Regions from separate parts of the Bacillus sp. P4_D3 genome, predicted to be linked through region 1. Evidence: predicted binding sites of a transcription regulator. Region 1 holds the regulator's gene; the other holds the start of a gene.
What was found. Region 1 encodes Rex, which represses fermentation and respiration genes when NADH is low (regulators of the CRP and FNR family bind a similar motif). Its sites were predicted from a motif close to TTGTGAAATATTTCACAA; they were not measured.
Positions count from the first base shown of each region.

Region 1 (9,475 bases):
AATATAGTACGAATAAAACTCCCATAACATACATAATTGGATGAATCTCTTTACGACGACCACTCACAACCATTGTAATTGGATAGAAGATAAATCCAATCGCGATTCCTGTTGCGATACTATACGTAAGTGGCATAGAGATGATTGTAAAGAATGCCGGTACTGCAATCTCGAATTTCTTCCAATCAATTTCTCCTAAAGATGAAACCATCAAGATTCCTACAATAATTAGAGCTGGTGCCGTTACAGCTGGTGTCACAACACTTAATAGTGGCGAGAAGAAAAGTGCCAGTAAGAAGAATCCTGCTGTTACAACTGCTGTAAATCCAGAACGTCCTCCTGCTGCTACCCCTGCAGACGATTCAATGTAAGACGTTGTAGTAGATGTACCTAGAATTGCACCAATTACAGTTGCAACCGCATCTGCAAATAATGCTTTTCCTGCACGTGGTAATTTATTGTTCTTCATTAATCCCGCTTGATTCGCAACCGCTACAAGCGTACCTGCTGTATCAAAGAAATCGATAAAGAAAAACGTGATAATAACAATCGCCATTTCAACAGTGAAAATATCTCCAAAGTGAGTTAACGCCACACCGAACGTTGGTTCTAGACTCGGTATTGCTCCCACTACAGCTTTCGGAGTATCAATTAATCCTGTTGCTACTCCTAAGATTGCCGTAAGAATCATACCGTAGAAAACAGCACCATTTATTTTCCTAATCATGAAGATGATTGTAATAACAACTCCGAAAATCGCCAGCAACGTTGTACCCTTCGTTAAATCCCCTAATCCAACAAGGACAGCATCATTTTTTACGATAATTCCGGCATTTTGGAATCCAAGGAAGGCAATGAATAATCCGATACCCGCCGCTACTGCAAACTTTAACTCTACTGGAATTGCATTAATGATTTTTTCACGAATACCTGAAGCAGTAAGAATAATAAAGATAATACCTGACATTAATGTTCCAGCAATCGCCGTTTGCCACGGAATTCCCATCGTTAACACCGCTGTATAAGCAAAGAACGCGTTTATTCCCATACCTGGCGCTAAAGCAATCGGATACTTCGCAAATATCCCCATGATTAACGAACCAATCGCCGCTGCTAATGCTGTAGCAACGAATACTGCACCTGGATCCATTCCTGTACCTGCTGGTAACCCTTTAACATTTCCAAGCGACAGCGTAGCAGGATTGACAAATAGTACGTAAGCCATAGATAGAAATGTCGTTAACCCTGCTATGAACTCAGTCTTATAATTCGTACCGAGCTCATCAAACTGAAAATAGCGTTTCATCCTACGTTTCCCCCGTTATATGATTACTCGCCGTATTTCACCCTAGCCCTCTTTTATCTATAAAAATAAAAAAGGCTCCCATTGCATATACATGGAAGCGTTCTATAAACAAAGACAAGTTTCCCCTCATCTTTATACAAACGCCTCGTAGTCAAGCCATTTACGGTAGCTAGGTAGAAACTTTCGGGCCATATCCCCGATATTATACGACGGCATAATATTCACTTTTTGTTTGAATTACATACTCATATTAACTCACAATAGGGTGTGTGTCAATTTAAAAACGAACATTTTTATATATTTTTATATTTTCGTTCGTATAATCACTTAAAAACAAAAAGATCCATCTATGCATAAAATGATAGATGGATCTTTCATTATAATACTATTCCCACTCAATAGTTGCTGGTGGCTTACTCGTTATATCATACACGATACGGTTAACGTGTTTTACTTCGTTTACGATACGTACAGAGATTTTCTCTAATACGTCCCAAGGGATACGTGCCCAGTCAGCTGTCATACCATCGATAGATGTTACTGCACGGATACCTACTGTGTAATCGTAAGTACGCTCGTCACCCATAACACCTACACTACGCATACCAGGAAGCGCAGTGAAGTATTGCCAAACTTCACGTTCTAATCCTGCTTTTTGGATTTCTTCACGTAAAATCGCATCAGATTCACGAACGATTTCTAATTTCTCTTCTGTAATTTCACCTAATACACGAATACCAAGTCCTGGACCTGGGAACGGTTGACGCCATACGATTTCATCAGGAATTCCTAATTCTGATCCTAATACACGTACTTCATCTTTAAATAAAGTGTTTAAAGGCTCAATTAATTTGAACTGCATGTCTTCTGGAAGTCCACCAACGTTATGGTGAGATTTAATTGTTTGTGCAGTTGCTGTACCACTTTCAACGATGTCCGTGTAAAGTGTACCTTGCGCTAGGAAGTCCATTCCTTTTAATCTAGAAGCTTCATCATCAAATACGTAAATGAATTCATTACCGATGATTTTACGCTTTTGTTCTGGATCTTCTACACCTTTTAACTTGTTCATGAAGCGTTCTTTCGCATCCACTTTAATAACGTTCATATGGAAGCCTTCGCTAAATGTTTTCATAACACCTTCTGCTTCATCTTTACGAAGTAAACCGTGGTCCACGAAAATACATGTTAATTGGTCACCAATCGCCTTATGAATTAATACTGCTACAACAGAAGAGTCTACACCGCCGCTAAGTGCGCATAGTACTTTTTTGTCTCCAACAGTTTCACGGATCTTCTCTAATTCTACTTCGATAAAGTTCTCCATGTTCCATCCTTCAGAACAACCACATACGCCGAATACGAAGTTTTTAATTAAATCGTTACCGTGCTCAGAGTGACGTACTTCTGGGTGGAATTGTACACCATATAAGTTTTTGTCTTCATTGCTCATACCAGCAATTGGACAAGACTCACTTGTTGCATCTACTACGAATCCTTCAGGTAAACCAGTTACTAAGTCACCATGGCTCATCCATACAACTTGCTCTTCTGGAAGGTTCGCATATAATTTTGATTCGTTCTCTACTTTAAGAACAGCTTTTCCATACTCACGGTGGTTGGCACGTTCTACTTTACCACCGAAGTGTTGCGTCATAAGCTGCATACCGTAACAGATACCGAAAATCGGTAATCCTAGTTCAAAGATTTTTTCATCACAATGTAATGCACCTTCACCGTATACACTATTTGGTCCACCAGAGAAAATGATCCCTTTTGGATTCATTGCTTTAATTTCTTCTGCAGTAATTGTATGCGGATGAAGTTCACTGTATACACCGAACTCACGAATTCGACGTGCTATTAACTGATTGTACTGACTCCCAAAATCTAAAACGATAATTGTATCATGCTGCTTCTTCAAAATAATCACCCCAACGTTAGTTCTCGTATATAAATATTTTCACCAATTTAGCAAAAAGAATTACCAATATAATAAAAAAAGCCAGTCCTCCGCCTCTAGTCTCATAACAAAGAAAGGCAGGGGTCTGGCTTTATAAAGAAAGATAGTCTTCCGCTCTTTATAAATATAAGACACACTGCCTTCATAGTCAGGTTGTTTACGGTAACCCGGTAGAGACTCTCAAACCATATCATTGAGGATATATGAAGGATCGTTTTATATTATCTTCCTAGATTCTAACAATGAAGTATGAGTATGGTCAAGAGAGAAAGCGACAAAATTCTACAGAAATTAATTTCCTGCGCTCAAAAACACAAAAAACATCCATTTCTATATAGAAATGGATGTTTTTCGAGCAAACGGAATTACATCATTCCGCCCATACCGCCCATGCCCATGCCGCCCATGTCAGGCATTCCAGCAGAACCAGCTGGTTCTGGCTTGTCAGCAACTACAGCTTCAGTTGTTAAGAACATAGCTGCAACAGATGCTGCGTTTTGAAGTGCAGAACGAGTTACTTTAGCTGGATCTACGATACCAGACTCAAGCATGTTAACCCATTCGCCAGTAGCTGCGTTGAAACCAACGCCTACTTTTTCGCCTTTTAGACGCTCTACAACTACAGATCCTTCTAGACCAGCGTTGATTGCGATTTGACGAACTGGCTCTTCTAGTGCACGAAGTACGATGTTGATACCTGTTGCTTCGTCGCCTTCAGCTACGATAGAAGCTACTTTTGTGTATACGTTCATAAGTGAAGTACCACCACCTGCAACGATACCTTCTTCTACTGCTGCACGAGTTGAGTTAAGTGCATCTTCAATGCGAAGTTTGCGCTCTTTTAACTCAGTTTCAGTTGCTGCACCTACTTTAATTACTGCTACACCGCCCGCAAGTTTAGCAAGACGCTCTTGTAATTTTTCACGATCGAATTCAGAAGTAGTTTCTTCTAATTGCGCGCGGATTTGACCGATGCGAGCTTCGATTTGTTGTGAATTTCCAATACCTTCAACTACAGTTGTGTTTTCTTTCGTTACAACAATTTTACCAGCACGTCCTAAAGATTCAACTGTAGCAGATTTTAAGTCACGTCCTAATTCTTCAGTGATTACTTCGCCACCAGTTAAGATTGCGATATCTTCTAGCATTGCTTTACGACGGTCACCAAATCCAGGAGCTTTAACAGCTACTACATTGAATGTACCACGAAGTTTGTTCACTACTAATGTAGCTAACGCTTCGCCTTCTACATCTTCAGCAATGATAAGAAGTGGTTTACCTTGTTGTACCACTTGCTCTAATACTGGTAAGATTTCTTGGATGTTAGAAATCTTTTTATCAGTAATTAAAATGTATGGGTTATCAAGAACTGCTTCCATTTTGTCAGAATCAGTAATCATGTAAGGAGATGCATATCCACGATCAAATTGCATACCTTCTACTACGTCTAATTCTGTTGTGAATCCTTTAGATTCTTCTAAAGTAATAACGCCGTCGTTACCAACGCGCTCCATTGCTTCAGCGATTAATTGACCTACTTCTTCGTCAGCCGAAGAAATAGCAGCTACTTGTGCGATAGAAGATTTACCTTCGATTGGTTTAGAAATCGCTTTTAATTCTTCAATTGCAGCAGTAACAGCTTTTTCGATACCTTTACGAAGACCCATTGGGTTTGCACCAGCTGTTACGTTTTTAAGACCTTCACGAATCATAGCTTGCGCTAATACAGTTGCAGTTGTCGTTCCGTCACCAGCTACATCGTTTGTTTTGCTAGCAACTTCTGCTACTAATTTCGCACCCATGTTTTCGAATGCATCTTCTAATTCGATTTCTTTTGCGATTGTTACACCGTCATTTGTAATAAGTGGTGAACCGAATTTTTTCTCAAGTACAACGTTACGACCTTTTGGTCCAAGCGTTACTTTTACTGCGTTTGCAAGAGTGTCGACACCGCGAAGCATCGAACGACGTGCTTCTTCACTAAATTTAATATCTTTTGCCATAATAATTGACCCCCTTGGATTTTTAAAATGTATATAATTAACCGATAATTGCTAAAATGTCACTTTCACGTAAAATCAAGTAGTCTGTACCTTCGTATTTCACTTCAGTACCTGCATATTTTGAGAAGATGATAAGATCACCTGCTGCTACCTCTAAAGCAACACGCTCACCATTTTCAAGCACTCGGCCTGTACCTACTGCAATAACTTTACCCTCTTGTGGTTTTTCTTTTGCAGTTTCTGGTAATACAATACCACTTGCTGTTTTTTCTTCTGCTTGAACAAGTTCAATTACAACGCGATCACCTAATGGCTTTAGCATGAACAATAACCTCCTCATTTTGTTATGTAAATTTTATTTATTAGCACTCAAGTCACACGAGTGCTAACACACTTCTAATAATAAATAATCTCAATTTCTTTTGCAAGTAAAAAAATCATAATTTTTTCGCAAATTACTTTATGCACTTTCCTAGATATCATTACTTCTTCTACTACCTTTACTATATGAATCGTTGTTCCCACTTCTTGTATGTTACAATATGAAAGACACCCTAAGTTGTTTTCGCTAAACGTACAACTTTTTCCTGTCTCCTATTTTATTTTCAAATACTTATTTACAAAAAAAATATAATTCAGATGAAAGTTTATATCGTAGGTAGCATATTTACATGTTATCCTACCTTATCTCATACACTAGCGTTAGAAAGGATGGTTAAACCATTTGAAAAAACAATATTGGTGGATTATCGTTACATACATTTTAATGCAGTTATCAGGCATTGCCGGGTTACCGCTTCTCCTGAAAACTGGACTATACGATAATAGGGGATTTACTAGAGAGGAAAAACTTCAGCTCATAACTGGTCATTGGGCTATCATTAGCTTTTTCATTGCATTATGCGTTGTACTTTGGTTACTCAGAACAGACATTCGTGACAGGCATTTAGATAAAATGCGCTCTACTGTTCCAGCTACAATTGGGTGGATTTTTATTGGTTTCTTCTTAGCGCTGTTCTCACAAAGCATTGCCGGTATGATCGAAATGCGTTTATTAGGGATTACACCGGGATCTGAAAATACAGCAAGACTTATGGACATCGCAAGAACGACACCTTGGTTCCTTATTGTCATATCTATAATAGGACCTATTTTGGAAGAAATCGTATTTAGAAAAATTTTATTCGGTACACTTTATAAGAAGTTTAACTTCTTTATTGCCGCTATCATTAGTTCACTTGTATTCGCGGCGATTCATTTTGATTTTACTCACTTATTGGTATACACTTCTATGGGGCTCGTATTCGCCTTTTTATACGTAAAAACGAAACGAATTATAGTTCCTATTGCAGCTCATGTTGCAATGAATACATTAGTTGCAGTTGCTCAAGTTGTAGTAAGTAATGAGCAAATTCAAGAAATGATTAAAGAAGCTGAAAAAATGCAAGGCTTTATCGGAGGATTTTTAGTATGAGAAACTCACCATTGTTCATGGCTGTATTGTACTTTCTTCTTGGATGTATCTTTACACGCTTCGCCATTACGAACGTAACAGATACAATCTGGAATATGTGGACAATACTATTTGCAGTTATGGCAACAATTGATTTTAATTTGGCACTTCGCCTTATCTTAGTTAAATTCACAAAGAAAAAACAATAATAAAACGCAGAGGTCATCTCCTCTGCGTTTTATTGTGGATAATTCTTCAAAAAGTAAACAAGCGTTTGTAACTCTACAGCTAAATCAATGTGATGAATTCTTATATTCTCTGACACATTTAAGCGTGCTGGTGTGAAATTTAAAATACCATGCACGTTCGTTTCTGCCAATCTATCTGCCACAGATTGCGCTACTGTAGCGGGTACCGTTAATATTGCCACTTGTATATCAGTTGATAAACGTTCTTCTAATTCATCCAAATGATATACAGGAATTCCTCCGATTTCTGTTCCAACTTTCTCTTCACTAACATCAAACGCCATTTCAATTTTTGTATTATTGTTTTTCGTGAAATTATAATGTAAGAAAGCGGTCCCTAAATTACCTACTCCAATAAGTGCCACACGTGTTATATCATCTTGGTCGAGTGTTTCACGGAAAAATGATAATAAATAATTTACGTTATATCCATATCCTTTTTTCCCTAACGCTCCAAAATATGAAAAATCTCTTCGAATAGTTGCGGAATCAACCTTTACCGCTTCACTCAATTCGGCTGATGAAACACGTTGCTTACCAGAAAGAGATAAGTTTTGGATAAATCGATAGTATAGAGGCAATCGTTTGGCAGTGGCCTGTGGAATTTTTTGCTGATCCATATAACCTCTCCTCTCTTCCTATCTTTATTCTTATACTTGAATCAAATACAGAAGTTTAGTACTCATGAATTTCCTTGTATAATAAAGAGAAGAAGTATTCTCTCTTTATTTTAAACTATACACTATTTTTAGTATGATTGAGAAATATAAACATGGCAAAGTTAAGAAATTATTTGAGGTGAAAACATTGATATTATTACAAGTGAATGGGCTTTCGAAATTATACGGTGCAGAAACGATTCTTGCAAACATAAAATTGGAAGTACAAACAAAAGATCGTATCGCATTAGTCGGACGAAATGGAGCCGGAAAATCTACATTATTAAAAATAATAGCTGGCGAGTTATCTCATGATGGTGGTGAAATTATAAAACCAAAAGATGTCTCAATGGGGTATTTAGCTCAAAATACCGGATTAGAAACGTCTTTAACAATTTGGGATGAAATGTTAACCGTCTTTACACATCTACAGCAGATGGAGACAAAACTTCGAAAGCTAGAGCAAGAGATGGGAAAAGAAGAAAACTTTTCAAATGCGGCTATATATGAGAAATTATTAGCTGATTATGACCAATTACAATTAGATTATAAAGATCAAGGCGGCTATCAGTACGAAGCGGATATACGCTCGATTCTAAGCGGTCTTGGCTTCCCAGTTGAAACGCATCAGACGACAATTTCCACATTAAGTGGTGGACAAAAGACTCGATTAGCTCTTGGGAAATTATTATTAACTAGACCAGACTTACTTATTTTAGACGAACCTACAAACCATTTGGACATTGAGACACTAACATGGCTTGAACAATATTTACAAGGCTATCCCGGCGCGATTTTAATCGTTTCCCATGACCGTTATTTCTTAGATAAACTCGTTACACAAGTATACGAAATTTCTAATAAGGAAAGCCGACGATTTGTTGGTAACTACAGTAAATATTTAGACTCAAAATCAGCTCTATACGAGCAAGAGATGAAGCGTTATGAAAAACAACAAGATGAAATTTCTAAACTGGAAGACTTTGTGCAAAAAAATATAGCTCGTGCATCTACGACAAAACGTGCTCAAAGTCGCCGTAAACAATTAGACAGAATGGAAGTATTAGCTAGACCATTAGGCGATTCTAAATCAGCTTCCTTCCACTTCGATATTGAAAAACAAAGTGGAAATGATGTTTTACAAGTTAAAGATGCAACTATTGGCTATTATCAGGAACCGATTATTGAACATGTAAATATGCGCTTAACTCGCGGTGACAGTGTTGCCTTAGTTGGGCCAAACGGAATTGGAAAATCTACATTATTAAAATCCATTGTGAATAAGTTACAGCTATTACATGGAAACGTTGCTTTCGGGTCAAATGTATCTGTTGGTTATTATGATCAAGAACAAGCCAACTTAACATCTTCGAAGCGAGTTTTAAATGAACTATGGGATGAATATCCCCTGCAACCTGAAAAAGAAATTCGCACTATACTAGGCAACTTTTTATTCACAGGGGATGATGTACTCAAACCAGTATCTTCTCTTAGTGGTGGACAAAAGGCTCGACTAGCTCTTGCAAAACTTATGATGCAAAAATCCAATTTATTAATTCTCGATGAACCAACAAACCATCTTGATTTAAATAGTAAAGAGATTTTGGAGAATGCTTTAATTGATTACCCAGGTACTCTTCTATTCGTCTCTCATGACCGCTACTTTATTAATCGCGTAACGACAACCGTTGTTGAGTTATCAACAGAAGGTGCACAAGAATATTTAGGTGATTACGATTATTACGTTGAAAAGAAAAATGAAATGATTGAACGTGCGGAACTAGAGCAAGAAGATGAAGTACCTGTTCAAAAAGTGGTGGCACAAGAAAAATTAAATTATCTC
Region 1 is NZ_JBFUIN010000054.1:2,740-12,214, forward strand. It holds gene AC1DTM_RS09960 (NCS2 family permease) at 1-1,306, opposite strand, end outside; purine riboswitch at 1,435-1,536, opposite strand; gene guaA (glutamine-hydrolyzing GMP synthase) at 1,692-3,230, opposite strand; purine riboswitch at 3,395-3,496, opposite strand; gene groL (chaperonin GroEL) at 3,635-5,272, opposite strand; gene groES (co-chaperone GroES) at 5,310-5,594, opposite strand; gene AC1DTM_RS09980 (CPBP family intramembrane glutamic endopeptidase) at 5,997-6,746, shown strand; gene AC1DTM_RS09985 (YdiK family protein) at 6,743-6,934, shown strand; gene AC1DTM_RS09990 (redox-sensing transcriptional repressor Rex) at 6,964-7,593, opposite strand; gene abc-f (ribosomal protection-like ABC-F family protein) at 7,781-9,475, shown strand, end outside.

Region 2 (3,315 bases), on a different contig from region 1:
AAATTAAAGATTGTTACGAATGCAGTTAAGAATACGAATGGAGACCAAGCATATAAAATTTGATTGAATGTATGAGATTCTTTTTCTTCTTGTTTTTCTTCTTTAGCAGAAGATTTTGGCTGCCAAACACGTAAGAATAATGCAAGAGAGACCATACTTACAACGGCTGCGAAAATATTAGTAAGTTCTGCACCTAAGAAGTAAGTTACAAGGAACTGAGTAATGGCGAAAGAGACACCACTTACAAGAATACCTTGCCAAGTTTCTTTAATACCTTTAATTCCATCGACCATTGAAACAAGTAAGAAAGGTAAAATAATGCTAATGAATGGTAAAATATGAACAGTTTGACGACCTATAGTTAATGCGTCTAATTGAGTTAATTGTGCAGGTACTGTAACTGGGATACCCATAGCACCCATAGCACCACCAGCGATGTTAGCTACTAAACAAATACCGGCTGCTTTTAATGGATTAAAGCCCATACCTACAAGTAATGCAGCTGTAATAGCAACTGGAACCCCTAGACCAGCTGCACCTTCTAAGAAAGCACCGAAAGAATAAGCGATTAATAATACTTGTAAACGTTGATCATTTGTAATGCTTGAAATACTATCGCGAATTATGTTGAATTGCTCTGTTTTAACAGTTAATTTGTAAAGGAAAATGGCTGCGATAACGATAGTACAAATTGGATAAAATCCAGATAAAACACCGAATCCGGCAGATGCTAGAGCTACAGTTGCGGGCATTTTATAAACAAATATAGCAAGAATAATAGCGACGATCACACTATAAAGCCCAGCGATGTAACTTTTCATTTTGAGTCCCATTAAACAAATGATGAAACAGAAGATTGGAAGTGCTGCGATTAGTGCAGATAACCAAATGTTGTTTAACGGGTCATAAATTTGTGTCCAAGTACTCATAATGATGACAACTCCTATCTATTTATATGTGAAGAAATTCACATTATTTGTGAAACTATTCACAATCAACTTACATGCTTAGTATATTCTCCTTCAACACTATTGTCAACGTGAAAAAGTATAATTATTCCATAATAGTGTTAAAAGTAACATTTTGTTCATAAAGTAGACAAAAAGCGTAATCAAATTGATTTGAATACGCTTTTATAAATTATTTACATATTCTTTCATTTTTTCATATGTCATTGGTCCTACATGCTTATATTGAATGACACCGTTTGTATCGATGACAAAAGATGTTGGAATGCTGATGATTTGATATGCGGCACTTGCCTGTCCTTTCTGATCTAATAGGACGGGGAAGGTATATTTGTTTTCTTCAAGAAATTGTTTTACATTGTTCGGGTCTTTTTCAGTAGCTGTCGCATTTACAGCGACAATTTCAATCCCCATATCTTTAGTATCATGATAAAACTTTTCCATATCAGGCATTTCTATTTTGCATGGACCACACCAGCTTGCCCAAAAATTCAATATTACTTTTTTTCCTTTATAGTCTGTAAGGCGAACTTCTTGACCAGTGGTTGTTTCCAGAAGGAAATTGAGGGCAACATTGCCAACTTCAGTTCCAACTGGGGTGTTTGATTTTGAAGCTATATCTTCTTTGTTGTCTAATAGGAAGTGATCGATAATAGTCCAGCTAACCGCAATGCTAATTAACGCAATAATAAACCATTTTTTAATATTACATCATCCTCCTTACTTAAATTTCCTTTTTATCGTAACAAAGTGGTTAAATATGGTCAAATTACTTTACGATAGGTTATCAATTATAGACGATATTTTACAATATCATTACTGTACATTTCAGTAAGGTGAAAATATAACAAAAAGGCTGATAAATCAACATTTGTAAGCAAAGTATTACTATCCCTTTGTTTTGCTTTTTCTTTATATCATATAGTATAATATTCAAAATCAGCAGGGATTTTTTCCTGAACTGTGTGCTGATAAAAGGAGGAAAAATTTTTCAGCATTATAGGTTGATAAAGTTATGTCGTAACAGGAAATATAAGAACAGATATATAAATAAATAATAAAGAAAATAAAAAACGAAAATGAGGGGAATTTTATGAACCAAAACCAATTTGACTGTCGTATTTCAGAAGAAGACGTACAGATGTTAAGAGCATTAGCTCATCCATTGCGTCTACGTTTAGTAATGGAACTAATGCAGCGTGGAACATGTAATGTAACACAATTACAAGAGGTATTAGAAATTCCGCAATCAACTGTTTCGCAGCATTTAACGAAATTAAAACAAAATAAAGTAGTACGCTTTGAGAGACGCGGGTTAGAAGTGTACTATCAAATTCATAACGATAAAGTAAGTGAAGTAGTAAAAACATTATTTTCTTAATTTTTGAATATTATGGAAAAAAGACGTGTGAAACATACGTCTTTTTTTATTTGGAAAGGATGTAATAATAGGAAGATTTGAGAGCGTATATATTAGCGCGTGAGAAAGAAACAAACAAACTATCGGTTGAAGTGCTAAATTGACGGAATATATTCTGAAGGGATATGAAAAGATAGAAAGGAGTGTTGTAAGCCAAAGGAGGAATAATATAATGGATGTAAAACGTGTGAAACAGATATTATCTTCTTCAAGTAGAATTGATGTTACATATGAGGGAGTCCCCGTATGGATTGAGAGCTGTGATGAGCAGAAGGGGAGTGCTCAAGTGTATGACGTATCCAATCCAGGAGAGAGCGTTCACGTGGATGTGACGGCTTTAGAAGAGATGTAATAGAAAAGACGCTTCTAATTGTAGAAGCGTCTTTTTTGTGTTATTCCATCATACTTGCAACTTTTTTAGAGCAGAGAAGAAGTACAAATCCTAGGACGATAACGATAATACCGATACTTGCAAATACTTCAAGATAGCCTAATGATTGTGTAAAGGAAGCAAGCTTACCAGCTAACCAGTTAGCCATACCTGAACCAGCTAACCATACACCCATTAGTAATGATGCTAATTTAACAGGTGCAATTGCACTTACCATTGATAGACCGATTGGTGATAAGAATAGTTCGCCAATTGTATGGAACATATAAGTGATAACGATGAATAATAAGTTTGCTTTAACAGTTATATCAGCTTCATTACTTCCAGTTTTTAGAACCGCTAATGTTAAAACAAGGTAACCTATACCTAGTAAAATCATACCAAATGCCATTTTTGTTGGTACTTTTAAATCGCCACGCTTTGATTTAGAAAGTTTTAACCATAGCATAGATACGAATGGTGCAAGTAGTACGATGAATGCTGGGTTAACTGATTGGAACCAAGATGTTGGAACTTCCCATCCGAAAATTGTACGA
Region 2 is NZ_JBFUIN010000029.1:4,288-7,602, forward strand. It holds gene AC1DTM_RS07140 (lactate permease LctP family transporter) at 1-929, opposite strand, end outside; gene AC1DTM_RS07145 (redoxin domain-containing protein) at 1,134-1,673, opposite strand; gene AC1DTM_RS07150 (ArsR/SmtB family transcription factor) at 2,062-2,349, shown strand; gene AC1DTM_RS07155 (acid-soluble spore protein H) at 2,561-2,740, shown strand; gene AC1DTM_RS07160 (peptide MFS transporter) at 2,781-3,315, opposite strand, start outside.
Region 2: AC1DTM_RS07140 (lactate permease LctP family transporter) is a predicted target of Rex. The motif match lies at 977-994, and genes of this name have one in related genera.